Regions from separate parts of the Methylococcus sp. S1M genome, predicted to be linked through region 1. Evidence: riboswitches for the same ligand, from Rfam matches in the RefSeq annotation. Region 1 holds a riboswitch; the other holds the start of a gene.
The links. Region 1 has a riboswitch for cobalamin ahead of ACSHWJ_RS06190 (CbtB domain-containing protein). Riboswitches for the same ligand answer to the same signal wherever they lie in the genome.
Positions count from the first base shown of each region.

Region 2: it holds a riboswitch for cobalamin, as region 1 does, so the genes downstream of both, ACSHWJ_RS04505 (TonB-dependent receptor plug domain-containing protein) here and ACSHWJ_RS06190 (CbtB domain-containing protein) in region 1, are expected to answer to the same signal.

Region 1 is NZ_JBPDXO010000002.1:565,796-580,746, forward strand. It holds gene ACSHWJ_RS06125 (cobyrinate a,c-diamide synthase) at 1-930, opposite strand, end outside; gene cobO (cob(I)yrinic acid a,c-diamide adenosyltransferase) at 927-1,529, opposite strand; gene ACSHWJ_RS06135 ((2Fe-2S) ferredoxin domain-containing protein) at 1,516-1,872, opposite strand; gene cobJ (precorrin-3B C(17)-methyltransferase) at 1,865-3,244, opposite strand; gene ACSHWJ_RS06145 (cobalamin biosynthesis protein) at 3,237-3,827, opposite strand; gene ACSHWJ_RS06150 (cobalamin biosynthesis central domain-containing protein) at 3,824-4,555, opposite strand; gene cobI (precorrin-2 C(20)-methyltransferase) at 4,552-5,436, opposite strand; gene cbiE (precorrin-6y C5,15-methyltransferase (decarboxylating) subunit CbiE) at 5,466-6,749, opposite strand; gene ACSHWJ_RS06165 (cobalt-precorrin-5B (C(1))-methyltransferase) at 6,783-7,928, opposite strand; gene ACSHWJ_RS06170 (precorrin-8X methylmutase) at 7,937-8,596, opposite strand; gene ACSHWJ_RS06175 (sirohydrochlorin chelatase) at 8,593-9,444, opposite strand; gene cobM (precorrin-4 C(11)-methyltransferase) at 9,441-10,244, opposite strand; gene ACSHWJ_RS06185 (CbtA family protein) at 10,258-10,938, opposite strand; gene ACSHWJ_RS06190 (CbtB domain-containing protein) at 10,942-11,244, opposite strand; cobalamin riboswitch at 11,229-11,479, opposite strand; gene ACSHWJ_RS06195 (GHMP family kinase ATP-binding protein) at 11,644-12,627, shown strand; gene ACSHWJ_RS06200 (cobyric acid synthase) at 12,627-14,078, shown strand; gene adh (aldehyde dehydrogenase) at 14,298-14,951, shown strand, end outside.
Region 2 is NZ_JBPDXO010000002.1:187,216-202,166, forward strand. It holds gene gndA (NADP-dependent phosphogluconate dehydrogenase) at 1-150, opposite strand, end outside; gene ACSHWJ_RS04480 (trypsin-like peptidase domain-containing protein) at 306-2,264, shown strand; gene ACSHWJ_RS04485 (2-oxoglutarate dehydrogenase E1 component) at 2,384-5,197, shown strand; gene odhB (2-oxoglutarate dehydrogenase complex dihydrolipoyllysine-residue succinyltransferase) at 5,163-6,308, shown strand; gene ppk1 (polyphosphate kinase 1) at 6,341-8,653, opposite strand; gene msrB (peptide-methionine (R)-S-oxide reductase MsrB) at 8,698-9,153, opposite strand; cobalamin riboswitch at 9,224-9,460, shown strand; gene ACSHWJ_RS04505 (TonB-dependent receptor plug domain-containing protein) at 9,591-11,477, shown strand; gene ACSHWJ_RS04510 (ClpXP protease specificity-enhancing factor) at 11,487-11,879, opposite strand; gene ACSHWJ_RS04515 (glutathione S-transferase N-terminal domain-containing protein) at 11,876-12,529, opposite strand; gene ACSHWJ_RS04520 (cytochrome c1) at 12,765-13,487, opposite strand; gene ACSHWJ_RS04525 (cytochrome b) at 13,484-14,863, opposite strand; gene petA (ubiquinol-cytochrome c reductase iron-sulfur subunit) at 14,863-14,951, opposite strand, start outside.

The sequences.
Region 1 (14,951 bases):
GACATGCGCCCGCAAGGATTCCTTCATTCCGCCGTTGCCGGCCAGGGTATCCAGGTGCAGTTCGGGATAGCCGCCGGGCAGGTAGACGCTGTCCACCTCCGGCAAGCTTCGGTCCCGGAGCGGCGAGAAGAAAACCGGAGTCGCGCCCATGGCCCTGAGCAGGTCGAGGTTGGCCGGATAGAGGAAAGAGAAGGCTGCGTCCCGCGCGATGCCGATGCGGACGCCTTCCAGCAGGCGCGGCGGGGTGGCGGCGGGCTCGGGGGCGAACGGGACGCCGTCCGGCAGGTCGGCGAGGCCGGTCCCGGCGACGGCATCGGCCAGGGTGTCCAGCCGCCGGTCCAGATCGCCGAGTTCGAGGGCCTGCACCAGCCCCAGATGCCGGTCGGGAAAGCCGGCGTCGGGCTGGCGGAAGAACGCGCCCCGGAACGGAATGGCGCCGGGCACGCTGGCGCGCAGCCTATCGGCGTGGCTGGGGGAAGCCACCCGGTTGGCGACGACGCCGGCGAAGGGCAGGTCCGGCCGGTGCGTCGCCAGCCCGTGCGCGACCGCGCCGAAGGTTTCCGCCATGCCCGAGGCGTCGATCACCGCCAGCACCGGTACGCCGAAGGTCTGCGCCAGATCGGCGGCGGACGGCACGCCGTCGAACAGGCCCATGACGCCCTCGATGAGGATCAGGTCGGCGGACCGCGCGGCCTCGAACAAAAGGCTTCGGCATTGGTCCTCGCCGACCAGCCAGAGATCGAGCTGATAGACCGGCTGGCCGCTGGCGGCCTGCAGCAGCATCGGGTCGAGAAAGTCGGGGCCGACCTTGAACACCCGCACCCGCCGTCCCTGCCGGACGTGATGGCGCGCCAGCGCCGCCGTCAGCGTGGTCTTGCCGTGGCCCGAAGCAGGCCCGGCGATGAGAAGGGCGGGGCAGGCGACATTCAAAACTCGATCCCCTTTTGCGCCCGGATGCCCTGGGCGAAGGCATGCTTGACGTTGGTGACTTCGCTGACCGTATCGGCCAGCTCGATCAGTTCGGGCCGGGCGCCCCGGCCGGTGACGACCACATGCTGGCCCGCGGTGCGCCGGCTCAGGTCGGCCAGTACCCGCTCCAGCGGCAGATAGCCGTGCTTGAGCACGATGTTCAGCTCGTCCAGCACCACCAGCCCCAGTTCCGGGTTTTGCAGCATGGCGCGGGCGGTTTCCCAGGCGGCCTCGGCGGCCTGCCTGTCGCGCTGCCGGTCCTGGGTGACCCAGGTGAAGCCTTCGCCCATGACCCGGTAATCGACTTCCTCGGGGAAGCGGCGGAAGAACGCCTCCTCGCCGGTGGAGAACGCGCCCTTGATGAACTGCACCACGCCCACTTTCATGCCGTGGCCCAGGGCGCGCGCGATCATGCCGAACGCCGAACTGCTCTTGCCCTTGCCGATGCCGGTCAGCACCAGCAGGAGGCCTTTGTCCCGGGTGGCGCGGGCGACCTTCGCCTCGACGACCTCCTGCTTGCGCGCCATGCGGGCGCGATGGCGCTCGTCAGACGGCGCCACAGCCCGGTCCCTGGTGATAGATCAGCTCGGCCACCGGCGTGCCGCCGACCAGGTGCTCGCGGATGATGCGGTCGAGATTGGCCTCGGTGACGTCGTAGTACCAGACGCCGTCCGGCTGGATGCAGACGAGGGGGCCGGACTTGCAGGTGGCGAAGCAGGAAACGCGGGTGCGCTTCACGCGCAGTTCGCCCTGGTCGATGCCGGCGGCCCTGAACTTCTCGCCGAGGCTGTCGAACAGGGCCTGCGACTCGCCGTTCGTGGTGCAGCGCGGGCCGGTGCAGACCAGGAGGTGGCGCCTGTAGGCGCCCATCTTGGGCTTGATCGGGTCTTGAACGTCACTCATCGGTTTCGGCCTCCGGTTCCGGGGTTTCGGTGACAGGAATGAAGGGCTGCCCGTAGCGTTCGCGGGACTGGTGGAAATGGCCCAGGGCGGCGGCGTCGAAATCCTCGTCCGGCTTGACCAGCAGCAAGGAGAAAACCGCATCCCCGGCTTCGTCCAGGAAATAAACCCCATGCTGGCGATGCTCCCGGCTGTAGAACCAGAGCCCCGCGACTCGGGACAGATCCGCGTGCAGATGGAAGTTCTCGGTGATCAGGTTGAGCCAGTCGCCGCGGCGGCTGAAATCCTGTGCCTCGCACAGCAGTTCGGTCACCGCGCCGCCTTCGTTGCGCACCACGGCGCGCAGCCGGCCCCACTGGCGGGCACTGTCCAGCAGGGCGTCGAGGTCCCGGCGCGCCACGGCCGTCGCCCTATGGGTTCCGGCCCCGTCGTCCGGCTGGGCCGCGCCCACGGCGGCGAGGATTTCGCCCAGGGGCGCGTCGAAATGGCGCGCCGCCTCGCGCAGGGAGCGGTCCGGATCGTCGCGCAGCCAGCGGCGCACGCAGCCGTGCCAGCCGGTCAGGCCCATGCTCAGGGAGCGTCCGGCCCGCTCGCCGTCCTTCGCGGCGCCGGTGAGGCCGTCGTATTTGTTGGCATAGCCCCGCGGCGTGATCATCAGCCCTTCGCGCACGAAGCTGCTGCCGTTGCCGATCAGCACCGTGCACAGCATGCCGATGTCGCAGTCGGCCATCGCCTCCAGCGTGGCCATCTGGATGTTCTGCCGGCGGCGGTAGGCGGACTTGACGATGGCCACCGGCGTGTCCGGCCGGCGGTGGCGCAGCAGGATGCGCTGCGCCTCGACGATCTGGCGGGTGCGGCGGCCGCTTTTCGGGTTGTACAGGGCCACCACGAAATCCCCCCGCGCCGCCGCCTCCAGCCGCCGCGCGATCACCGGCCAGGGCGTAAGAAGATCGGACAGCGAGATGGAGCAGAAGTCGTGGGTGAGCGGTGCGCCCACCAGCGCCGCGCAGGCGTTCAGCGCCGTGGCGCCGGGGATTACCTCCACCTCGATGCCGCTCGCGGGAGTCCAGCCGGCTTGCAGCAGCACCTCGAAGGTGGGGCCGGCCATGCCGTAGACCCCGATATCGCCCGACGAGATCAGGGCCACGGTCTTGCCCTGGCAGGCCTGCTCGTAAGCTTCCACGCAGCGGTCGATTTCCTCGGTCATGCCCTTGCGGACCACTTCCTTGCCGTCCAGGAGTTCCTGCACCAGCTTGATGTAGGTGGAATAGCCGATCACCACGTCCGCCTCGGCGATGGCCTCGCGCGCCCGGTAGGTCATGTGCTCGGGGGCGCCGGGGCCGAAGCCCACCAGCAGGATTTTGCCTTCATTCATCGTTCAGCCTTGCGATGGATACCGTGGCGTTCTTGCCGTCCGCACCCCGGTATTTGTGTTTTTCCAGCAGCAGATCACCGATCCCGCCCCGGGCGGCGAGCAGGGCCGCGGCCTCGGCCACCGCCGGCGTGCCCATGTAGCGGCGCACCGTTTCCGAGGGGTTGGGCACCGGCACGCGCGCCAGTTCCTCCGCCGTGTAGAAGCGCAGGGGCCAGCCGTGACGGGCCGCCAGTTGCAGGATCGCGTCCTCGTCGTTCTTCCTGTCGATGGTGGCGAGGCCCGCGACCGCGTCGCCGTTCAGCCCGGCCAGCGCCAGGGCCTCGTCCACCGCGGTCTGCAGGGTCTCCGGCGCCGCGCCGCGGTCGCAGCCCAGTCCCAGGATGACCCGCAATGTTGCTGAACCAAGCCCCTCTCCCCGTGGGGAGAGCGTGGCGACGGGGGCGAAACCGGTTGGGGTGAGGGTTTCGGCGCCCAAGGTTTGCGACGAAGTGGTTGAAACATTCAGCGCTGTTGCCCTCACCCTGCCCTCTCCCAGCAGGAGAGGGTTCCATGGCTCGCCGGTATCGAGGATGAACCGCGTCATGGCGTTTCCGGCGGACGGTAGACCACCAGCCGCTCCTCCAGTTTCGTCCACAGCTCGGGCGCGATCTCGCGGCGCGTCACCCAGAGCACGGCGCGAAAGCGGTCCAGATCGACGTCCTCGAAGCGCTCGAAGCAATGGATATTGGCGGGCAGCGGCGTAGACCTCGTCCACCAGTCGCGCGAGCCCGCCTCCTGCACGAAGGCGATGGGCTCCTCGTTCACCACGTGGGCGGATACCCTCGTGATGTTGAGCTTCGGCGCTTCCACCCGCCAGCCCAGTTCCCGCCCCAGAATGTCCACCGGGATGGTCTTGCCGACGTCGGACGCCGTCGTCAGCACGGCCGTGGCGCCGAGCAGCGCGGCCAGGTGCTCGGCATAGGCGTTGGCGCCGCCCACGTGGCCGGACAGCACCGGGATCACGAACCGGGCAGCGTCGTCCACCACCAGCACGCCGGGGTCTTCGTCCTTGGACTCGAGGTGAGGCGCGATCAGGCGCACCACCGCGCCCAGGGACACGAAGAAGACCAGCTGGTCGTAGCCGGCGAACAGATCGCCGATGTGGGCGCTCAGGGCGCCGGCCAGGACCCGGACGGTGTTGGGCAGGGGCGGCAGATCGGCGAACTTTTCCGTGACCACCACCTCGGCTTCCGGCAGCTTCTCCGCCAGCCGCAGCAGCTTTTGGACGCCGTGCTTGGTGATGCCCACCAGGGCGATGCGGGGTGTCGTCATGCGTCTTCCCTTTTCTTGCGGCAGCCGCGCCGTAGCTCGCCGCGCGGCCGCTCCGGGTTCTTCACCAGCAGCAGGGACAGGTAGTTCACCTTCTCGCCGCGCAGGCGGGCCACGTCGCGCTCGACCCGTTCGGCGGGCGTGCCGGCCTTCTCGACGAAAGCGGCGTGCGGCAGCAGCCCGCGCCGTTCCAGCAGGTCCAGGATGTCATCCAGCAGCGGTTTCACCTTGAGCAGCACCAGGGTGTCGAAGTCGTCCAGCAGCCGCTCGATCAGTTCGATGCCATAGCCGGCGGGGACGATCGCCACGGTCTCGTCGCTGTCGGCCAGCGGCATGCCCAGCCGGGCAGCGGCGGCGTTGAAGGACGGTACCCCGGCAATAGACTCGACGGCGATGCCGGATTCCAGCGCCCTGACCGTTCGGGCCAGGTGGATGAAGGTGGAATAGGTGGACACGTCCCCCTCGGCCAGGAACAGCACGTCCCGGCCTTCCCGCAGGCGCGCCAGCACGGTTTCGGCCGCGCGCAACCAATAGCCCGCCAGGATTTCCGGGTCGTGGGTCATGGGGAAGACCAGCGGCGTATGTTCCGCCGGCAAGGCCAGCCCCGCCTCCAGGGCGATTTGCAGCGCGAAACTGTCGGCGCCCTTTTTGCGGACCGGGTAGCTCCAGTGGGCGTCGGTCCGTTGCAGCAGTTCGAAGGCGCGGCGGGTGATCAGGCCGGGATCGCCGGGGCCCAACGATACGCCGAAGAGGCGTCCCTGCGAGCGTGTGTGAGAAGCTACTGCGCAATCCGATTGCTGCGTTGCGCGGTGCTCGGAATCCTCATGTACCATTTGTACACTCCGGTTCCTGCGCTCCGGGCGCCTTGCACTCGGACTGCTCATGACGCTTCCCACACGCGCTCTTGTTGATTTCACTCATTGTTCTCTCGCTGGGCGCAAACGATCCAGACCGGGTTTTCCGCCTGCAGGCGGTGCATGTCCAGGATGGGACGGCTGCGCGCCGCCTGCAACTGGGTGACATCCCAACTTGCCCCGGACGCCTTCAGGGCATCCACCGCCGCCGCCAGGTTTTCCAGGGTGGCGAAGTTCATCACCAGCCAGCCGCCGGTGCGCAGCCGTCGCAGGCAGATCTGGATCAGCTCGCGCAGTTCGCCGCCGGAGCCGCCGATGAAGACGCCATGCGGATCGGGCCAGCCGTCCAGTTCCCGGGGAGCCTTGGCCTGGACCAGCGTGTAGTTGCTGACGCGGAGGCTCTCGCGGTTGCTCAAGGCAATGGCGAAGTCTTCCACATTCTTCTCGATGGCGTAGACGTGGCCCAGGGGGCACAGGCGCGCCGCTTCCAGGCCGACCGCGCCGGAACCCGCGCCGATGTCCCAGACGATGCTGTCTGGGCGCAGCGCCAGCCGGGCCAGGGACACGGCGCGCACCTCGCGCTTGGTGATGAGGCCCTTGTCGGGGACGCGCTGCCGGAAACGGGTGTCGGGGAGCCCGAACAGCGCCTCCCGCTCGCAGGGCCGGCGGCGCAGCAGCACCACGTTGGGATCGGCGAAGCATTGGCCGGCGGCCTCGGCGATGCCCAGCCAGCCATGTATACGCTCGTCCGCCTGCAACAGCCGTTCCGCGATGGCCATCTCGAATTCCTCGTCCAGCCCTTCGGCCCGCAACATGCGGGCGATGCGGTCCGGGCCGTTTTCCGGACTGGTGAAGACGCCCATGAGATCGGCCTGCCGCAGCTTTTGCAGCAGCCCGTACAGGCCGTGCCCGGGGCCGGCGCCCGGTGTCCACTCGCCGGCATCGCGGCTGTGCACCGAGCCGATGGCCAGGTCCTGCCAGGGCAGCCCCAGCCGGGCGCAGGCGAGCTGGATCGTGGAGACGTTGGGGAGGATCTCCAAAGCCTCGCAGCCGAGCTTGTTGCACAGATAGGCGGCGATGCCGTGGCACAGCGGATCGCCGGTGGCCAGCACTGCGACCCGCTTTCCATTCCGGCGCGCCTCGGCGATCCAGTCCGGCACTTGCGCAAGGCGACCGCCCAGATCGCGGCATTCGGCGCCCTCGGCCAGGTGAGCTTCGAACAGGGCGAGGGTGCGTTCGGCGCCGATCACCAGATCGGCGGCGCGAAGGCTCGCCAGCGCCTGCGGCGTCAGTCCCTCGGCGCCGTTGTCCAGTGCGCCGATGATGCGGCAGGGTTCAGTCATGAGGAAGAAAAATCCATGTTAATTCCCTTCACCCTAATCCTCTCCCCGAGGGAGAGGCGATGATAAACGAAGTCCCGGAGAATCCTCCTCTGCCACTTCCGCCAGCTTGTTGGCCTCGAAATCGCACATCAGAATCCGCAGGGTGAATCGATCGGGGTAGCGTTCGCGCAGGGTGCGGATCGCCCGCCGCCCCAGTGCTTCGTAGAAGGCCGTGATCAGGCCCAGATCTTCCATGCGCTCGCTGGCGTAGCGGGCCATGGCGGAGCTCCGGATGTCCGCGCAGACTTCGGCGGGCGCGCCGACCTCGGCGGCGATGTCCGCCAGGAGGTCGGTATCCACCGCGTTGCGATTGGCGTGGGTGATGGTTTCGCCTTGGGCGATCTTGGTCAGCTTGCCAACCATGCCGCCGATCACCACATGGCGGATACCGTATCGCACGACGGTGTCCAGGGCATACTTGAGGAAATCGCCCATCTGCACGAAGCAGGCCGGCGGCAACCGCGGCAGTTCGTTCATCACGAAGCGCTCGGTGCGGCCGCCCGTGGTGAGCACCACGGTGTCCTGACCCTGGCGGGCGGCGACCTCGATGGCCTGGACGACGCTGGCGCGGAAGGCGGCGGTCGAATAAGGGTGGACGATGCCGGTGGTGCCGAGGATGGAAAGGCCGCCGATGATGCCGAGGCGGTAGTTCAGCGTGCGCTTCGCGATCTCCTCGCCGCCGGGCACGGAGATGACGACTTCCAGCCCGGCCCGCTCCAGCAAGCCCCCCGCCGCCTCGCGCACGTTGGCTTCGATGTTGCGGCGCGGCACCGGATTGATGGCGGGTCCGCCGACCTCGAGCCCCAGGCCCTGCATGGTGACGGTGCCCACGCCGGCGCCGCCCTTCAGGCTCACGACGCCGGGCATCTCCGGAAGCAGGGTCACGTCGGCGGTGAGGCGCGCCTTGTCCGTCACGTCCGGATCGTCCCCGGCGTCCTTGATCACCACGGCGTGGGCCGTTTTGCCGTCGCAGCGGCCGTCGGTGACGGCGAACACGACGCGCTGGCCGTTGGGCAGTTCGCAGTCCACCCGTTCCGGCACCGTGCCCCGCACCAGCCCCAGGGTTGCCGCCCGCGCCGCGGCGGCGGAGCAGGCGCCGGTGGTAAAGCCGGTGCGGGTGCCCTTGGGTTTCTTTTCCATCCGCCCGGCTACTGGCCTCCTTCGGCCAGGGCCAGCAAGGCATGCAATGCCGCGACCACCAGGGTGGAACCGCCCTTGCGGCCCATGGTGACGATCCAGGGAACGGTTTCCAGCGCGGCCGTTTCGGCCTTGGATTCCGCCGCCGCCACGAAGCCCACCGGCATGCCGACGATCAGCGCCGGCTTCAGTCCGTCCTCGCGGATCATGCGCACCACTTCCAGCAGGGCGGTGGGCGCGTTGCCCACGGCGACGACGCCGTTGTCCAGCAGCCCCGCCGACCGGGCCTTGCGCATGGCCTGCACGGCCCGCGTGGTGTTCTCCGCCTTGGCGTCGGCGATCACGTCCGGATCGGCGATGAACTGGTGGGCGGCCATGCCGAAATGGTCCAGGCGCGGTTTTGACAGCCCCACGCAAATCATTTCGACGTCGGCGACGAGGGGGGCGCCGGCGCGGATCGCCCGGATACCCGCCGCGATGGCTTCCGGATGGAAGCGGGTCAGGCCGTTGAATTCGAAATCGGCGGTGGCGTGGATCATACGCCGCACCACCTGCCATTGCTCGGGGCTGTAGGCGTGGACGCCGGCCTCGGCGTCGACGATGGCGAAGGAATCGTGCTCGATGCGGCGGCCCGCCTCGGTGAGCTGTTCGGTGACGATGTTGTTGCTCATGCTGCGCGATGATCGTGATGATGATGGCCGGCGCCATGCTCGGCGGCGAATTCGCGGTACTTGCAGCCGTCGCACTCCATCATGGCCTGGCCCGGGCCGGCGGCTTCGGCGAGGCGCTGCTCCAGAAGGGCGTAGATTTCCGCCTCGAAACCGAAATAATCGCCCAGTGCGAAATGGACGCGCGGATACTGCTGCTGCAACCGCGCCACCTGGCGCTTGATGCGCTCGATGAGGGTACCGGTGAACAGATAATAGGGCAGAATCACGATCTGCCCCATGTCCAGCCGGACCTGCCGCTGCACGACCGATTCCAGCCGGGGATGGGTGATGCCGGTGAAGGCGATGTCCACCAGCGGGTGTTCCCCCGCTTCGAACAGCCAGCGCGCCATGCGCGCCACGTCGCCGTTCGCCACCCGGTCGGATGAACCGCGGCCCAGGAGCACGATGCCGGTGTTGCGCGGGTCCGGCATGTCCAGGCGGCCCATCGCCTTGCGCAGATTGCGCTCGAGTATGGCGAGGATTCCCTCGCAGGCACAGAGATGGCGGGCATAGACGAACTCGACCTGGGGGTGGCGCAGGCGGGCGTGCTCGATGGCCTCGGGAATCTCCATTTTCACATGGCCCGCGGCGTTGAGGATCAGCGGGGCCACGAGCACCCGTCCGCCCTGGCGCGCGGCACGGTCCAGCCCCTCGTCCAGCAGCACGTCGGCGAATTCGATGAAGCAGACCTCGATGCGCCACTCGGGGCGGCGCTCCCGCCAGTTTGCGGCGAATTGCTCGATTTCCCGGTTGCCGGCGCTTTCCCGGGAACCGTGGCCGACCAATAAAACGGTGTCCTGTGGATTCATGCAGTCTTGTCCGCGTGGCGGAAACGATGGGAAAAACCGGCGTCGTAGAGCTTGGAGCGCCGGATGGCCGGCCACTGGCGCGCGCCCAGGGCCGGACTCACGATGATCATGGCCTGGCTGGTGATGCGCTCGGCCTTGCAGCGCTCGCGGATGTCCGCCAGCGTGCCGCGCACGATTTTTTCCTCGCCCGGCCAGCTCGCCTTGTGCACCACCAGCACCGGCGCCTCGTCGGACCAGCCGGCGTCGAGCAGGGTCTGCCGCACCTCGCGCAGCAGGGTGATCGAGAGGAACAGGCACAGAGTGCAGCGATGGCGGGCCAGCTCCCGCAGGGATTCGCCCTCGGGCATGGGGGTACGTCCCTCGACGCGGGTCAGGATCACCGTCTGGGTGACCTCCGGCAGCGTCAGGCTTTCCACCGCCGCCGCGGCCGAGGCCATGGCCGAGGAGACGCCGGGCACCACGCCCACCTCGATGCCGGCTTCGTCCAGCGGCCGCACCATCTCGATCAGTGCGCCGTACAGGGAAGGATCGCCGGTTTGCAGGCGCACGACGATAGGGTTGCGGCGCGCCTCCCGGATCAGCCACTCGCCGATCTGTTCCAGAGTCATGTCCTTGGAGTCCGCGATCGTGCAACCGGCTTTGGCCCAGCGCAGGGCGGCTTCCGAAACCAGGGAGCCGGCGTAGAGAATGGCGTCGGCGGATTCGACGAGCCTCCTTCCCTTGACCGTGATCAGCTCCGGATCGCCGGGGCCGGCGCCGACGAACCAGACCTTGCCGCCTGCAAAGGTTTCCGTGCTCATGGAAAGCCGAGCATCATTCTGCGGGACAGAAGCGCCGGAAAGCCGCGGCGGAGACTCCCCCCAGCACCCCCCAGAACAGGGCATTGCTCAACAGCGTCGCCAGCCTGAACTGGACGCGGAGAGTTTCCGGCGCCAGCCCGCCGCTCAGAGGGGGGTGGGGAGCGCCGATCAGATGCGGCAAGGCCAGCAGCATGCCGCCCAGTATCCGCAGCGGGCGATGCTCCTGGAGACAAACCAACCCCAGCCCCCCTGCTGTACAAAGGGCGGTAGCCAGCCACCAGGCCTGCCGAGCGCCGAGCTCGGCGGCAAAATCGCCCGGCAACTCCGGCGGCAGCCCCAGCCCGGGCGCGGCGAAGAATACCGCAAAGCCCGCGAGCCCCCATGCCAAGCCTTGCGCCATGCCCTTAGGCCGGCGCCACGCGTACAAACCGGTCAACATCAGTCCGTAGCCTATACCCAGGATGCCGTTCCCGACCGCCGTGGCGAGCAGACGCGGCCAGCCGGTTTCCGGCCGCCAGGCATCCGTCCCCCCATCACGGTTTTCCGTCGGCTCCGGCGCACCGGAGGCGGCCACCTCCTCGTAAACCTCCGCCTGGAGAATCAGCGGAGTCACCCACAAGGCTTGCGTCAGAGTCAGCAGGGATGCAGCCGACAGCCCCGCCAGAAAGGCGGAAAAGCCCAAAGCCCGGAACATTGGTCAGTGACAAGGGAAAGCAGCGGAATGCCGGGTGTCGTGAGCCGCGTTGTGCACGGCCGGCGTCGGCGAAAAGCCGACCATGAGCACCAGAAAACCACCGAGCGCCATCGCGGCGATTGCGGCGGTTCTGGCACCGACATGGATCAGCGAAGAATGGGACAGCGTTCGTGCGTTCATGGGGAACTTTCCGTCAAAAGGCGATCCGGATAAAAAACCGCTGGACGTGAACGCGCCGTTGGCGTCGCCGAAAAGTGCGATGCCAGTGGGCCACGCCCGCCCGCCGCGGGTCAGCACCACTGCCACGGGCCGGTCTCCGGACTTGCGAGCGACACCGGAGGCATCGACCCATCGCCTTCCCGCAAGAGCAAGCCCTTGCAGTGGCGCCGTGATGGGATTTGACTCGCTTACCGTTGCGGGGGCAGTGCCGGCCTTGTTCCCCTCCCCCTGTTTCCGGGGGAGGGAGGGGAACGCACCGGCTTCCCGTTTAACCCGGACGCGGACAGAATGCCGGCCGAGCACCCGAAAGCAGATAGGGCGCACTCTAAGAGATTTGGCCCATCGCGTCAAAATTCGTGCTGACCGGACCACGGCCGTACGGGGTGCTGCCACCGCTATGCAAGACCCGAGCGAACGGCGAGAATCTTGCGTTCCGGTTTGGAGCGGCCTTCCGCTTCACCTCGCAACGGCGGACGAATTCGACAAATGACTCACATGCTTCCCATGGGCCGGGGAGAATCCTACGGGCACCACGGAGAAATCCTGCAAGGCGCGGTGCCCTCGGCGCGCGGAATTCCGAGACCCATCCTGGTCACGCTGCCCTGCCTTCGCTACCGGGTCGTCGCCCACTTTTTCCCCGCGGCCGGAAACCGCTTGCAGACGCTTCCCGGCCCCCGCCCCAAAGCGGCGCGGGCGGCATTGCTGACGCTGTCCTGTCTTGGGTTTTCCGGCATCGGCGGCCTGCTGTTCCTGAACGGCAACATCCCGCGCGGCCAGGGACTCGGTTCCTCCACCGCCGATGTCACGGCTGCGATTCGGGCTGTCGCCCATGCCTGCGGCCGGACTTTGGCGCCGGAGCGGATCGCACGCCTGGCCGTCCAGGCCGAGGCCGCGTCGGATCCGCTGATGTTCGACGGCGCCGCCCTGGTTTTCGCGCAGCGCGAAGGGATCGTCGTGGAACGATTCGACAAGCCGCTGCCTCCCATGGAACTGCTGAGCGTCCGGGACCCGGCCAACGGCAGCGGAATCGATACGCTGAGCGGCACGCCGCGCCGTTACGACCGCGGGGAAATGAGCCTATGCGAAGCCCTGCTCGGGGAGTTGCGGGATGGCGTTGCGCAGGGAGATGCCGGCGTGATCGGTTCCGTCGCGACGGCCAGCGCGCGTCTCAACCAGCGGTTCGTCCGAAAACCGCGCCTCGACGAGCTCGAAGCACTGGGCAGACATCATGGCGCACTCGGCATTCAGGTGGCCCACAGCGGCACGGTCATGGGCCTGTTGTTCCGGCAGGGAAATCGGGAAGCGATCCGTGCGGCGAGAAGGCAGTTGGCGAGGCGGGGATGGGACGTCGATGCCCCCCCATTCGCCGGCCTCCGCGCGCGCTTTCGCCCCGGATGCCGAGGGCATCGCCACAACCGCCAGCCACTGACATGTCCCGCCGCCCCTCCCTCCCCCTTGGCGCAACGCTGATGGTTCAGGGCACGACGTCCGATGCCGGCAAGAGCACGCTGGTGACCGGCTTGTGCCGTGCCCTGCATCGCCGGGGTTTCCGCGTCGCGCCTTTCAAGCCGCAGAACATGGCCCTCAACAGCGCCGTCACGCCGGAGGGGGGCGAGATCGGCCGAGCCCAGGCGGTCCAGGCGCAGGCCTGCGGTCTCCCGCCGCATACCGACATGAATCCGGTCCTGCTCAAACCCTATGCCGATCTCGGTTCGCAGGTCATCGTCCATGGCCGTGCCGCGGGCAACATGGACGCCCGCCGCTACCATGAGTTCAAGCCCAGGGCCCTGGCCGCGGTGCTGGCCTCCCACACCCGGCTCGCCCGGCAATATCAGGCGGTCATCGTCGAGGGCGCGGGCAGTCCGGCGGAAATCAACCTGAGGACGGGAGACATCGCCAACATGGGATTCGCCGAGGCCGTGGACTGCCCAGTACTTCTCGTCGCCGACATCGATCGCGGAGGTGTGTTCGCCCACCTCGTCGGCACGCTCGAACTGCTTTCGGCCAGCGAACGCGAGCGCATCCGGGGCTTCGTCATCAACCGGTTCCGCGGAGATATCGCCCTGCTGCGGCCGGGCCTCGAGTGGCTGGAGCGCCGCACCGGCAAGCCGGTGCTGGGGGTGCTGCCCTACCTGGACGGCCTCTACCTGGATGCGGAAGATGCCGTGGCGAAGCCAAGGCCCGCCACGGACGGCGGCCACGCTCGGCTGCGGGTGATCGCCCCACGGCTGCCCCGCGTCAGCAACCACACCGATTTCGACGCCTTGCGCATGCATCCGCAGGTCGATTTCCGCTTCGCCGGTACGGGGGAGCCTCCTCCGCCCGCCGATTTGGTAATCCTCCCCGGAAGCAAGAACGTCCGTGCGGATCTCGCCTGGCTGCGCGGGACGGGGTGGGAAGGGGCCATCCTGCGGCATCTGCGCTATGGCGGGAAACTGCTCGGCCTTTGCGGAGGTTTCCAGATGCTCGGTCGGGCGATCCACGATCCGTCGGGTCTCGAAGGCCCGCCAGGCTCCAGCCCCGGCTTGGGACTCCTGGATTTCGAAACGACGCTCGAAGCGGACAAGCAGTTGAGGAACGTCTCCGGGACCCTGGTTCTGGAAAGCGCGAAGGTCAGGGGCTATGAAATCCATGCCGGCGTCAGCCTGGGCCCGGCCCTGGAGCGGCCCGTCTGTTGGCTGGAACAAGGACCCGACGGGGCTCTGTCGGATGACGGGCGGATCCTCGGCAGCTACGTGCATGGCTTGTTCGACGAACCCGAAGCCCAGACCGCCCTCCTCCGCTGGGCCGGCATGCCGCAGCCACGGGTGTTCGACGTCGGTTCGGAACGCGAACGCGGCATCGACCGCGTTGCCGACGCCGTCGAAGCCGAGCTGGACATGGAAACGATCATCGGCCTGCTGACGGACCGGCTCCGCTGACGGGCCTGCGACGAACCCGCCGTGATTTCGTCCGATGCAAGAGGCTGTAAATCCCTTGTTGACAATGAATAGGCCGACGCGCATCCTGCCCGCGGCCCCAGCGCGCAAGGCGCTCGATTCTTTCCCGGTTTGAGCGGCGCCCGGCCCAATCCGATGTGCAACGCCAAGTCCGAATCGCGCCGGCAGATAAACGCAGGCCGGAGGGAATCCACCCACGCCATGAACACCGAATCGCCGTTCAAGCCCTGTTACGACAATTTCATCGGCGGCCGCTGGGTCCCGCCGGTCCAGGGGGAATACTTCGAGAACCTGACGCCGGTCACCGGCAGGCCGCTCGGCAAGGTCGCCCGTTCCACCGCGGAGGACGTCGAGCTGGCCCTGGATGCCGCCCATGCCGCTGCCACCGCCTGGGGCCGAACCTCCGCGACCGTCCGGGCCAACCTCCTGAACCGCATCGCCGACCGCATGGAAGCCCACCTGGAAACCCTGGCGCTGGCGGAAACCTGGGACAACGGAAAGCCGATCCGCGAGACCCGGGCGGCGGACATCCCGCTGGCGATCGATCATTTCCGCTACTTCGCCGGCTGCATCCGCGCGCAGGAGGGCTCCATCGGCGAACTCGACGCCGACACCGTCGCCTACCACTTCCACGAGCCGCTCGGAGTGGTGGGACAGATCATTCCCTGGAACTTCCCGATCCTGATGGCGGCCTGGAAGCTCGCCCCCGCCCTGGCCGCCGGCAACTGCGTGGTACTGAAGCCGGCCGAACAGACTCCGCTGGGAATCATGGTGCTGCTGGAACTGATCGGCGACCTGTTGCCGCCCGGCGTGCTGAACGTCGTCAACGGTTTCGGCCTGGAGGCGGGGAAGCCG
Region 2 (14,951 bases), 380 kb from region 1:
GCGTTCGCAATGGGCCATGAATTCCTGGGTACGCTGGTAGTTGCGGTTGTAAACCGCGATCGTATAGCCATGATCGGCGATGTTGAGGGCCAGATTCTGGCCCATCACGGCCAGGCCGATGAGTCCGACGTCAGCATTCCCGTTCTTCATCACGACAAGCTCCGAAAGGCAAGATTCGGAAGTCACCTTAGAACGCTTTGCGCGGCGAGTAAAGGCGGGAACCTCCCCGGTTTTTGCGCTGTCTGAAAAAAAGTCGGCACATGCACTACTATACGGCTGCGACTTTCTCAACAAGGACTCCGGTCATGAAGCTGCGTTCGCTCTCCCTGGCCATTGCCATCGCAAGCTCTTACCCCGCGTTCGCCGACCGGGCCGAACCGGCGCGGTATCGGCCGGTCGCGCCGCTGAACACGGCAGGCGTCCCGCAGAGCGGTTTTCTCGGCAGTGGCAGCCGGCCTTTCGAACTCGAGGTCCCCACCGTAGTGGCGGACCTCACTCCTGAAAACCCCGGCGAGTTCAAGACCGGCACGGTATATTCGCTGCCCATCCCCGTCACGCCGTCGTTGTCGTACTGGGAATCGGTCGCGGGCGGTCATGCCAGCCGTATCCGGATATCGACGGCAAATGCGGTGGGGCTCCGGCTGCACCTGGTTTTCGGCAGTGTTCCGCCCTCCCTCGAATTGCGCCTTCAGGGCAGCGAGGACGTGACCCTGCCGGCGCCGATCGCCAGCACGGAGATTCATGGAAATGAGCTTTGGTTGCCCGTCACCCGGGGAAGCGACGCCGATCTGGAAATTTTCGTCGGTGCCGACGTTTCCCCCGAGGCACTCGACCTGCGGCTGGACAAAATCAATCTCATCCTGGTGGACACCAGCGGGGCGAGCACTTCGGGCTTCAGCGCCCAAAGTGCAGGACTCGCCCAATACAAGGAATACGATCTCGCCTGCTGGTCGAACGATCCGGCGTATCCTGCGCTGCAGACCGCGGCGGCCGCCACCGCCAACATCCATTTTTTGAGAAAGGGCTCTTCTTATCTCTGCAGCGGCACCCTCCTCAGAGACAAGGGCGATACCCAGACCCCCTGGTTCGCCACAGCCAACCACTGCCTGCCGGATCAGACCGTCGCCGATACCGCATCCTTCGAATGGTTCTGGCAGGCGATAGACTGCAACGCCTACGCCACCGATCCGCGCTACGGCCAGACCTTCGGCGGCGCACAACTGCTTTGGACTGAGTTCAACCGGGAGCCTTCGTTTCTCAGGCTTCGGAATCCCCCCCCGGCAGACGTCTATCTCTCCGGCTGGGATACGGCCATCCATGTCGGGGATGCCGTATGGGGCGTGCATCACCCGCGTGGCGACCACACCATGGTCAGCAAAGGCAAGGTCACGGCGCTGCAGAAGACGTTCACCGACAGCGGCCAGGGGGGAACCCACCTGCTGGACGAAGTGCAATATACCTACGGCGGTACCGAAGGCGGCAGCAGCGGCTCCGGTCTGTTTGCCGTCTCCGGCGGTAATGCGTATTGGAAAGGCTCGCTGTTCGGCGGCTCGGAGAACGACTACCAGGACAGTGTGTACAGCCATTTCGCCGGGTATTACGAGCAGATCAAGCCCTGGCTCACGTCCTGCGCCCTGCCCTGGGGCGGCAGCATCCCGGGCGGCCAAAGCGTCACCGCCTATCAGAAACCCACTGCCACACAATGCGCTGCCGTGGCCGAAGTTCGGACCTGCACCGACGGCCAGCTCAGCGGAAGCCATACCTACGAAACCTGTACCTACGTGGCAGGAGCATCCTGTACCCTGCCTTGGGGCGGCAGCCTGGAAGACGGGCGGAGCGTCACCGCCTATCAGATCGACAAAGCCGTTAACTGCGCATCGGTCGCCGAGGTCCGGCGATGTTCGGACGGCAGCCTCAGCGGCAGCTATGAGCATCAGACCTGCACGAATTCCGCCGACTCCGCCTCCATGACCGTCGTTCATCCTGCCGGCGGCGAAACCTTCACGGCGGGAGAAGTCGTGCCGGTCCAGTGGCAACTGACCGGCTACGGCTCCAAAGCGAAAGTGAACATCGCGTTGTCCAAGAACGGCGGAGCGAAATGGAGTCTCTTGAAGTCCGGCGCCCGGAACAGCGGGAGCTGGAACTGGAAGGTCAGGAAAAGCCAGGCGACGTCTCAGGCGCTGATCCGGGTCTGCCTGCCCATGACCCGGAAAACCCCGGCCATTTGCGATGTCAGCGATGCCGTGTTTACGGTCCAAAAGTGAACCGGTCCGTCCCCCAAGGATTTCCCCAGTGTTTCAACCCTTGAAAGCTCGCCGCCTTGCCCCCCACAATTCCCGGGCATTCCTCCGAGCCCGCCTGTCTTTGGCAAGGAACGCGTGAGATGAGCACCCAATCCGGACTATTTCCGAACAGCACCGCATTTTCCGAGGACAACGCCGGCTTCGTCGAGGCGCTGTATGAACAATACCTGCGCGATCCGGAAACCGTGGCGCCGGACTGGCGCGAGAAGTTCCGCGCCTTCCGCGAAGGCAGGCCGGCCGAGCGGGCGATCCCCCCCCTCACCGTCGACGTCGACCGCGCCGTGCGCAAACAGGCGGCGGTGGACCGACTGATCGACCAGTACCGCACCCACGGCCATCTGTCGGCGGACAACAACCCCCTCAAGCCGGCTTCGCCTTCGCGCGACCTGGAGCCGGCCCGCTACGGCCTCGATGCCACCGACATGGACGCCGTTTTCTATCTGGACATTCTTCAGAGCGATGAGAAATTGCCGCTGAGAGACATCCTGGATACCCTGCAGGCGACCTACTGTCGGCACGTGGGCGTGGAATACATGCATATCATGGACTCCGAGATCCGGGAGTGGCTGCGGCGGAAATTGGAAGGATCGCGCGCCCAAGGCGATTTCGACACGGAACAGAAGCGGGAGCTGCTGCGCCTGCTCACCGCGGCCGAGGGCATCGAGAAACACCTGCACCGGAAATACGTGGGTCAGAAGCGGTTCTCGCTGGAAGGCGCCGAAAGCCTGATTCCGCTGCTCGATGAACTGATCCAGCGCTGCGGTGCCAAGGGCACGCGGGAAGTCGTGCTCGGCATGGCGCACCGGGGCCGCCTCAACGTCCTGATCAACATCCTCGGCAAGAAACCCGAACTGCTGTTCCGCGAATTCGAGGGCACCGAGAGTCACGAAGGCGGCTCAGGCGACGTCAAGTATCACCTGGGGTTCTCCTCCGATGTGGCAAGCCCCGGCGGTCCGGTCCATCTGACCCTGGCGTTCAATCCCTCGCATTTGGAAATCATCGATCCCGTGGTCGAGGGATCGGTGCGGGCGCGCCAGGACCGGCTCGCCGGGGATGCCGAGGCCGCGGTGGTGCCGGTACTCATTCACGGCGACGCCGCTTTCGCCGGCCAGGGCGTGGTCATGGAAACCCTCAACATGGCGGAAACCCGGGCCTATACCACCGGCGGCACGATCCACATCGTCATCAACAACCAGATCGGCTTCACCACCAGCAATCCTTTCGACGCCCGCTCCACCCTGTACTGCACCGATGTCGCCAACATGATCCAGGCACCGGTGTTCCACGTGAACGGCGACGATCCGGAAGCCGTTCTTTACGTCACCCGGCTGGCCGTCGACTACCGTATGAAATTCCGCCGTGACGTCGTGATCGACCTGCTCTGCTACCGCCGCCACGGGCACAACGAAGCGGACGAACCGGCGGTCACCCAGCCGTTGATGTATCGCTTCATCCGCCGGCATCCGCCGGTCCGGGCTCTGTACGCCGAACGGCTCATCGCGGAAGGCATCGTCACCCCGGACGAGCCGGCGCGGATGGAGCAGGACTACCAGGACGCTCTCGCCCGCGGCGAACCGGTGTCCAGACCGCTGCTCGGCGACTCCGCCGGCTATGTCAAGACCCGCTGGGACCGCTACCGGGACACCGATTGGACTGCAGCGGCAGAGACCGGCTTGCCGATGGCGGACCTCGCCGCCATTGCGGAACGGATGACGGCGCTGCCCGCCGGCTTCGAAGCACACGCCCGGGTCGAAGCGATCCATACCGCGCGCCGGCGGATGGCGGCGGGCGAACTTCCCGCCGACTGGGGCTTCGGCGAAACCCTCGCTTACGCCTCCCTGCTGTGGGAAGGCCGCAACGTCCGACTGACGGGCCAGGACGTCGGACGCGGCACTTTTTTCCACCGCCATGCCATCGTCCACGACCAGCGGACCGGAGAGGTTTGCGCCCCGCTCCAGCACCTCAGGGCGGGCCAGGGCAGGTTCGACATCTACGATTCGCTGTTGTCCGAGGAGGGCGTGCTAGGATTCGAATACGGTTACAGCAGCTCGGAACCCGACACGCTGGTGATCTGGGAGGCCCAGTTCGGCGACTTTGCCAACAACGCGCAGGTGGTGATCGACCAATTCATTTCCTCCGGCGAAACCAAGTGGGGACGCCTGAGCGGGCTGACGCTGCTGCTGCCGCACGGCTACGAAGGACAAGGCCCCGAACATTCTTCCGCCCGTCTGGAACGCTATCTCCAGCTCTGCGCCGGCGACAATATCCAGGTCTGCGTGCCGACCACCCCGGCTCAGATTTTCCACCTCCTGCGGCGCCAGCTGCTGCGTCCTTACCGCAGACCGCTGATCGTCCTGACACCCAAGAGCCTGCTACGCCACAAGCTGGCCACCTCCAGCCTCTCCGAGTTCGCCCAGGGTCGTTTCCGCTGCGTGATCGATGAAACCGACCGGCATGAGCCGGCCCGCATCACCCGCTTGGTGCTGTGCGCCGGCAAGGTCTATTACGACCTGCTGGAAACCCGGCGGCGGTACCAGACGAACCACGTCGCCCTGGTCCGTATCGAGCAGCTCTATCCCTTCCCGCGGAATGACTTTCTGGCGATGCTGAAACGCTATCCCAATCTGCAGGAACTGATCTGGTGCCAGGAAGAGCCGGAAAACCAGGGGGCCTGGCATCAAATCAAACACCGTTTCCCTGGCATTCTGGACCGTCCCTTCGACATCGGCTATGCCGGTCCGCCGATGTCCGCCTCTCCGGCGGTCGGTCATTTCCGCCAGCATATCGAACAGCAGAAAATGCTGGTGGAACGCGCCCTCGTTCTTCCTGTCACTCCCACTGCCACGACGGAAATAGCCCATGCGCATCGAAATCAGTGTGCCTCCTCTGCCTGAGTCCGTCAGCGACGCCAAGTTGCTGGACTGGCACAAGAACGTCGGCGAGACCGTGGGCAAGGGCGAAAACCTGGTCGACCTCGAAACCGACAAGGTGGTGTTGGAAGTTCCGGCTCCGGAGGACGGGGTGGTGGTGGAGGTGCGGGGCGGCAAGGGCGATGTCGTGGTCAGCGGACAGCCGATCGCCGTGATCGACACGTCGGTTCGGCCCGCCGCGCCCGCCGCCAGCGCGGCGACGGAGAAACCGGCGCCGGTGCTGAGCCCGGCGGTACGCCGCTTGGTTGCCGAACATGCCCTCGATCCGGCGGTGATTCCGGCCAGTGGACGCGAAGGACGGCTGACCAAACAGGACGTGCTGGACTTCCTGGAAACCAGACCCGCTGCGGAGAAGGCACGCCTGCCAGCCGGAGGGCGAAGCGAACGCCGGGTACCGATGAGCCGACTGCGCGCCAGGATCGCCGAGCGCATGCTGGAAGCCCAGCATCGGACCGCCACCCTGACCACCTTCAACGAGGTCAATCTGCAGAAGGTGTTCGACATCCGCAACGCACACAAGGCCCGTTTCGAGCAGCAGCACGGCATCAAGCTCGGCTTCATGTCGTTCTTCGTCAAGGCCTCGGTGGAAGCGCTGCGCCGATTTCCCATCGTTAACGCTTCCCTCGAAGGCGAGGAAATCGTCTACCACGACTATTACGACATCGGCATCGCCGTTTCCACGGACCGCGGGCTGGTCGTACCGATCCTGCGCGATGCCGACCGGACCGATTTCGCCGGGATCGAGAAAGCGATCGCAGAATTCGGGCAGAAAGCGCGCAGTGGCAAGCTGAGCCTGGACGAACTCAGCGGCGGGACCTTCACCATCACCAACGGCGGCATATTCGGCTCCATGCTGTCGACTCCGATCCTCAATCCGCCGCAGAGCGCCATCCTCGGCATGCATGCCATCAAGGAACGGCCGGTGGTGGAAGACGGCCAGATCGTGATCCGGCCCATGATCTATCTGGCACTGTCCTACGACCACCGACTCATCGACGGCCGTGATGCCGTCTCGTTCCTCTTTACCATCAAGGAACTGCTCGAAGACCCCGTCCGCCTCATGCTCGCGGTGTGAGCTCCAGCAGGGATGCCGGCCCCGCAGGACGGTCAGACGGTTTTCTTGAGCGCCTCCAGCAGTTCCGCCTGAGCGTCGCAATGGTGGACGTCGGGCAGCCGCTCGTAGCTTCCATCCGAGCGCAGCTGCCAGGTCTGGCAATCGTCTCTCAAATAAAGCTCGAGATCATTGCGTACCCGCTCGGCCAGCTTCTTGTTTTCGATGGGAAAGCAGGTTTCCACCCGGCGAAACATGTTGCGCGCCATGAAATCCGCGCTCGCCGCATAGACCTCGGGTTCTCCCCCGTTTTCGAAGCAGTACACGCGGCTGTGTTCGAGGAACCTGCCGACGATGGAACGCACCTCGATGTTCTCCGAAACACCGGGAATACCAGGCCGCAAGCAGCAGATGCCACGGACGATCAGCCTGACCTGTACCCCAGCGCACGAGGCGCGATAAAGCGCGCGAATCAGCTTGGGCTCGACCAGGGAATTGATCTTGATGACGATCCGCGCCGGCTTTCCCTCCTTCGCATGCTCGATTTCCCGCTCGATCTTGCGGATCAGGGTCTTGTGGAGAGTGAAAGGTGACTGCAAGAGCTTGTGCAGCTTGCCCATCTTGCCCAGACTGGTGAGCTGGACGAACACTCGCTGCACGTCCTCACCCAGCGCCTTGTCGGAAGTCATCAGGCCGTAGTCGGTGTACATCCGGGCGGTACGGGGGTGGTAATTGCCAGTGCCCAGATGGGTGTAGTACCGCAGCGAACGCCCTTCCCGGCGCAGAATCAGCAGGATCTTGGCGTGGGTCTTGTAGCCGACGATGCCATAGACCACCTGGACCCCGGCATCCTGCAGGCGGGTGGCGAGTGAAATATTGGCACGCTCGTCGAACCGCGCCAGGAGCTCGACCACGACGGTCACCTCCTTGCCAGCCCGCGCGGCCCGCGCCAGTGCATCAACGATGGGTGAATCCGGTCCGGTGCGATACAGCGTCTGCTTGATGGCTACCACCTGCGGATCGTCGGCGGCCTGGCGGATCAGGTCGATGACGGGGATGAAGGACTCGTAAGGATGGTGCAGCAGGATGTCCTGCCGGCGCAGGACCTCGAAGAAATCCTGGTGGCCCGTGAGCTGCGCCGGCCAGCCCGGCGTGAAGGGCGGATATTTGAGGTCCGGACGGTCGACCAGATCGTAGATCTCGCGGGCCCGGCTCAGATTGACCGGACCGTCCACCCGGTACAGGCGGTCCTCGCCGAGACCGAACTGGCTCAGCAGGAACTCGATGACTGCGTCCGGGCAGTTGTCGGCCACCTCCAGCCGTACCTCGTCGCCGTAGTTGCGGCTCGCCAGTTCGCCTTCGACCGCCTGCAGCAGATCGTCGATTTCCTCCTCGTCCAGAAACAGATCGCTGTTGCGGGTCACCCGGAACTGGTAGCACCCTTTCACCTTCATGCCATGAAACAGGTCATCGACGAAGGCGTGGATGACGGAGGAAAGGAATACGAAATCGTGGAGCCGGCCGCTGGTCACGCTCTTCGGCAACTGGATGATGCGCGGCAGCGCCCGCGGCGCCTGCAGGATGGCGAGATGGATGTTGCGGCCGAAGGCATCCTTACCGGCAAGGGAGATGATGAAATTGAGGGCTTTGTTGAGGGGACGCGGAAACGGATGGGTCGGATCCAGCCCGATCGGGCTGAGAATCGGCGCCAGCTCCTCCTCGAAGTAGCGCCGCAGCCATTTATGCTGGGCATCAGTCCAGTCGGAACGGCGGATGAAGCGGATGCCTTCGGCTTCCAGCGCGGGCAGCAGTTCCTGATTGAGCACGTGATACTGCTCGGCGACCAGCTCGTGGGCGCGTTCGCTGATGGCGGCGAGGACCTCCTGCGGCGTCATGCCATCCGGTTCGGTTTGCGCCGCCCCGAGTTCAGATTTTTGCAGCAGACCGGCGACCCTGATTTCGAAGAACTCATCCATATTGGAACAGGCGATACTCAGGAAATTGAGCCGTTCCAGCAGCGGCGTCCGTACATCCTTGGCCTGGTCCAGTACCCGGCGGTTGAACTCCAGCAGGCTGAGTTCACGGTTCAGGAAGCATCGCGAATCATCCAGACCGACGTCCGCCGAGGAAATCTCCGCCGTTTCGGCGGAGCCCGTGCCGGCAGAGGCCTCATCGCGCCCTTTTTCCATGTCACCCACCATGAATTTGGCGGCCCTGACCATGCGCAGTGCCTTCTGCCGGCTCAGGCCCGGAATCTTGGTGAGCCGGCCGACGTCGGCGTCGGCGAGCTCCTCGACCGAAAAGATCCCGTGCTCCGCCAGCATGATCCGTGTCGACTTGCTGATGCCTTTGACTTTACTGATGACCAAACGTCCCCCCTCCTTCTCCGTTCTATTGCCTTCCACGGTCTCCATCAATCGAACAGTTTCAGATACTCCTCATAGCCGGCCTCCGCCAGTTCCTCCTTGGGGATGAAGCGCAAGGCGCCGGAATTGATGCAATAGCGTTTGCCGGTCGGCGCCGGCCCGTCGTCGAAGACATGTCCCAGATGGGAATCTCCATATCTGCTGCGTACTTCGGTCCGGACCATCAGGTGGGAGTGGTCGGTCAACGTGACGATGTGATCGGGCTCCAGCGGCCGGGTGAAACTCGGCCAGCCCGTTCCCGAATCGAATTTATCGACCGAGCTGAACAACGGCTCACCCGACACGATATCCACGTAGATGCCTTCCCGATGGTTGTCCCAGTACGGATTGGCGAATGGTCGTTCGGTGCCGTTTCCCCGGCAAATCGCATATTGTTCCTCGCTCAGCCGTTCTTTGATCTCTTCCTCCGTCGGCCTCCTGAAGTTCTTTCGGTCCCAGCCCATAACCGTATCTCCGTCGAAATCTCTAAGAAAATCAATTATTGAACATTGGCGTTCCGGCTTCCATCCGCTACAATCCGCGCCCTTCACAGGTGTCGACCGGCGGCCTGGCCGGTCGGTGAAACGGGAAGCCGGTGCGGATACCTTGTCCCAATCCGGCGCTGCCCCCGCAACGGTGATTGAGCCGAAACGTAACAAACGTTCCGAGGCGGCTTCCTCAAGCCACTGCGCGCCTGCGCGGGAAGGCGGAACACCGCCCGGCGTCATGCCGCTCATCAGCCCGGAGACCGGCCTGCGATGACATGAAGACCCCGCGGAGGGCGCGGGTCGCATCCCGCATTTGCCGGCAGGTTCCCCACCGGCTCGGGCCGGCCTTTCGACCTCCGCGGAACCGTTGACGCCATGCGGGTGTGCATGGCCATCCCATGCAGAGGTCCATCGTGAAATCCCGGCTCTTCCGCCTTTCCCTGACGGCGCTCGGCGCCACCCTTTCCCTTGACACACCGGCCATCGACAGCGATCCCGCGGAACTCGATACCGTGGTGGTCACGGCCACCCGCACCGAAACGCCGAGCCGGCAGGTCGGCAGCTCCGTGACCGTCCTGACCGCCGAGGACATCAAGGAGCGGGGCGTCTATTCGGTCGACCAGATCCTGCGCATCGTTCCCGGTCTCGACATGGCCCAGAGCGGCGGTCCGGGACGGGAAACCTCGGTGTTCCTGCGCGGCGCCAACTCCGGCCAGACCATCGTCCTGATCGACTGGACCGAAATGAACGACCCCTCGTCGGCCAACGCCGGGTTCGACTTCGCCAACTTGACCGTCGACAACATCGAGCGCATCGAAATCCTGCGCGGCGCGGCGAGCTCGATCTATGGTTCCGAAGCCATCGGCGGAGTGATCAACATCATCACCAAGAAGGGCTCTGGCAAACCGAGGCTGAAAACCAGCGTCGACGGCGGTAGCTACGACACTTGGCGAGTCATGGGCGACCTCGCCGGCGGCGATCCCGGCTTCGACTACAGCCTCACCGCCAGTCACCGCGAGGTCCGCGGCTTTTCCGCCGCCGACCAGCACTTCGGCGCATCCGAGCGCGACGGGTACCGCAACACCACCGTCAGCACCCGCATCGGCGGCACACCCGCCGACGGCCTGGAGCTGGGCTGGAGCCTGCGCTACGACGACGGCTTCACCAAGCTGGACAATTACGACTTCCTGCTCCGGCGACCCGTGGATGACCCCAACTATACCGGCAACGCCAACGAGCTCTATACCCGCGGCTTCGGCACCCTCAAGCTCTTCGACAGCCTATGGGAGCAGACGGTCGGAATGGCCTACACCCGTGTGGACCGCCAGTACGACAATGCGGCCAACCCGGGCGATCCCTTCCCATTCCGCGCCGCCTACCTGGGCGAAAAGATCAAGGGCAACTGGCTCAATACGCTGCGTCCGCACGAAACCAACACCGTATCCTTCGGCATCGACGATGAAGAGGACACCATGACCATCATGGAACCCTCGCAGTTCGTCGAGGGCTACAACACCCTCGGGTATTTTCTCGAAGACCAGCTCAACCCCTTCGACGGGTGGTCCACCACGGCGAACGTACGGCATGACCACAACAATTCCGTCGGCGGCAAGACGACCTGGCGGGTCAGTCAAGTCTGGACCCTGCCGCTTCTGGAAACCCGCTTGAAGGCCAACTACGGAACCGGCTTCAAGGTGCCGGCGCTCGCCCAGCTCTACGACCCCTTGTACGACACAGGGAATCCGAACCTTCGTCCTGAAACCAGCACCAACTGGGACATCGGCGTCGAACAGCCGTTCGGGCAAGCCGTGAGAGGCAATGCTGGCATCGTGTATTTCAACAACCGATTCAAAGACCTGATCCAGTTCGATCCCGTCGCGTTCCGCATGGAAAACGTCAACAATGCCACGGCCGAAGGGGTGGAAACCTATGTCGAACTGAATCCGCTGGCCGGCCTGGATCTGCGGGGCACCTATACCTACATGGACAGCCGGGACCAGGATACCGGAACCCCGCTCTATCAAAGAGCCCGGAACAAAGGAGCGTTCGACCTCAACTACCGTTTCGACAACGGCGCCAACGTCCACGCCAACATCGTGATGGTCGGCCCCCGGCTCAGCACGGGAAACCGGACCGCAGCCGGTTATGTCATCCTCGATCTTGCCGCATCCTATGAAGTGAGCGACCGACTGTCGCTGTGGACCCGGGTGGACAACGCGCTCAACAAGTGGCACGAAGAGGTCTACGGCTACGGAACCACCGGGGCCGCGGCCTACGGCGGCCTCACTCTGACCTATTAGGGAAAAGCCCTATTTCACGACCCGCAGCGCCGGCCGCTTTTTCTGCGCCGGCTCCTGCGGCTCGGGCGAAGTGGGCGGTCCGCCGCCGGGCCCCTCTTCCTGGTCGAACACCATGCCCTGACCATTTTCCCGGGCATACAGCGCCATGACGGCCGATATCGGGATGTACACGCGGGTGGGCGTGCCGCCGAAACGGGCGCTGAACGTCACTTCGCGGTTGTTCATGTCCAGATGCTGCACTGCCTGGGGGCGGAGATTGAGCACGATGCGCCCTTCCTGCACATACTGACGCGGCACGTCCACCGAGGGCACTTCGGCGTCGACGAGCAGGTAGGGCGTGAAATCATTATCCACCAGCCAGTCGTACACCGCCCGTATGAGATAGGGCTTGAGCGGAATCATGCGTTTTCCGGGGTGAGGCGGGCCGCCGCGCCGAACTCCCGCTCCTCGTCGCTCAGGCTCGCCTGAAACGAATGACGTTCGAACAGCCGGGCCGCGTAAGCCTTGACCGGCTCGGCCTGGCGCGGCAGTTCGATACCCAGCATGGGCAGTCGCCACAGCAAGGGCGCCAGCGAACAATCGACCAGGCAGAATTCGTCACTCAGAAAATAGGGCTTGGCGGCGAACACGGGTGTGGCAGCGAGCAGACTTTCCCGCAACTGCTTCCTGGCCTTCTGGGCGCCCCCATCGGACGCGTTTTCGATCTCCTCGACAAGACCGTACCAGTCCTGCTCCACTCGATGGACCAGCAAACGCGCCCGGGCCCGCGACACGGGGTCCATCGGATGCAGCGGAGGATGGGGAAAACGCTCATCGAGGTATTCCATGATGATGCGGGAGTCATAGAGCACCAGATCCCGATCGACGAGCGTCGGCATGGTGCCGTAGGGATTCAGTTCGACCAAATCCTCGGGAGGGTCGCCCATGTCGACATATTCGACGTCCGCGGAAATTCCCTTTTCATGCAGCACGATCCGTGTACGATGACTGTACACGCAGGTCGGGGAACAGAACAGAGTCATCACGGATTTTCGGCTGGCCGCAGTTGCCACGTATCACACCTCTTTCATGTCGTGATCACGCCCGGAATCCCCTTCCTGATCATGGCCAACCGCGTATCGGCGGGCCCGTCCCCGTGGGAGCGGCAGAACACCCGAGCCCTTCGGGGAATTCCCATCCCGGGGTTCCCGGACCGCTCGCCCGCTTGGAGCGAATCCCCGTGCGTTGGCCGGACGGATCGGGACGCTTGGAGCGTCCCCGACTGGTCCGGATTGTATCATGATCGCTTCAGGCGATGTCCTTCCAGTATTCCTGCTTGAGCCGGTAGAGAACGAACGCCAGAACGATCAGCACGACGATCACGTATTTGCCGATGCGCAGCCGATCCAATTGGGCGGGTTCGGCGGCATAAACCAGGAAATTGACCAGATCGGCCACCATCCCGTCGAACTCCTCGGGCGGCAACGCCCCCTGGTTGACGTGTTTCAGGCCGACGATGGCTTCCACGCCGCCGCCTTTCTTGATCACTGGCCGCTGAGCACCCTGGAGCGAGGCGAATACGTCCGGCATGGCGACCTGCCGGAAGAAAGCATTGTCCACGCCGTTCGGCCGTGACGGATCCAGATAAAAGCCACGGAGATAACTGTAGATCCAGTCGGGATGACGCGAACGCGCGATCAGCGAAAGATCGGGCGGAGCGACTCCGAACCAGCGCTCCGCATCGGCGGCATGCATGGCGCTGAGCATGCTGTCCTGAAGTTTGGCCTGACCCCGCAGGAAATCACGCTCCAGCACCCCCTCCTCCAGCTTCAGATCGTGCGCCATGCGCGAATAGCGCAGATGCTTGAGGGAATGACACCCCTGGCAGTAGTTTGCATAGGTCACGGCCCCGCGTCTGAGCGACTCCTTGTCGAAAACGTCGACGGCGACGTCGTCCAGCGGCATGACGCTCTCCACGGCTAGAGCACTGCCGGCTACCAAAGTCAAAAAAAATCCGGCGATTCGTCTCATTTTTCGATTCCGCTAAATTCCCTGGCTCTGTCCAAGCAAGCGGCGACCCTTGCGCCGGCCTTTCTATACCATTTGGAATTCGCCACCGCGGCGATGGCCCGCCTCACCCCTTCCCACACGACGCCCTGCCGCTTTTCCAGCGGAATCACGGCTTCGGTCAGACGCTCCGGCAGGGGCCTGGTCCTGTCCTTCAGGCTGTACCAAGGCATCAGCAGGAAAAAGGCGAAATAATTGAGCGAGAAAAACCGGGCCAGGAACGTTGTGGCGGGTGTCACCGGCTTGGTGCCCAGGATGCCGAGCCCAACGAAGCTCAGAACGAAGAGGGTCAGGGCGGTCTTGTAATAGATGCCCCTGTAGCGAATCGAGCGTACCTGGCAGCGGTCCAGCCACGGCAGTCCGAACAGCAACACGATCGACGCCCCCATGGCGATGACGCCGCCGAGCTTGTCCGGCACTGACCTGAGGATCGAGTAGAACGGCGTGAAGTACCACACCGGCGCGATGTGTTCCGGCGTCTTCATGGGATCGGCCGGCTCGAAGTTGGGGTGCTCCAGGAAATAGCCCCCCATTTCCGGCGCGTAGAACACGACCAGGGCGAACAAAATCACGAATACCGCCATGGCATACAGATCTTTAACCGTGTAGTAAGGATGGAGCGGAATGCCGTCCAGCGGCACACCGTCGGCATCTTTCTTCTCCTTGATCTCGATGCCGTCCGGGTTGCCCGATCCTGAAGTGTGCAGCGCCGCCAGGTGCAGCACCACCAGCAGCACGATGGCCAGCGGAATCGCCACGACGTGCAGGGCGAAGAAGCGGGTCAGCGTGGCGTCGGCCACCACGTAGTCGCCCCGCACCCAGGTGGCGAGATCCTCGCCGATCACCGGTATGGCGCCGAACAGCGAGATGATCACCTGCGCCCCCCAGTAGGACATCTGTCCCCACGGAAGCAGATAACCCATGAACGCCTCGGCCATCAAGAGCAAAAAGATCACCATACCGAACAGCCACAGCAGTTCCCGGGGCTTCTTGAACGACCCGTAGAAGAGCGCCCTGAACATGTGCAGATAGATCACGATGAAAAACGCCGACGCACCCGTCGAATGCATATAGCGCAGCAGCCAGCCCCACTTGACGTCGCGCATGATGTATTCGATCGAATCGAAGGCGAGACCGGCATCCGGCTTGTAGTGCATCGCGAGGAAAATGCCAGTGACGATCTGGTTGACCAGGACGAACAGGGCGAGCGAGCCGAAGAAATACAGCAGATTGAAATTCTTCGGCGCGTAGTACTGGGTCAGGTGATCACGGACGAAGGCGCTCACCGGAAGACGCTGGTCCACCCAGTCCATGACGGCTCTCATTCTCTCGTTGGGCATCAGGCCTCCTCCTCGCCGGCCACTCCGATCAGGATCCGGGAGTCGCTCAGGTATTTGTAGGGTGGGATGTCCAGATTCTTGGGCGCCG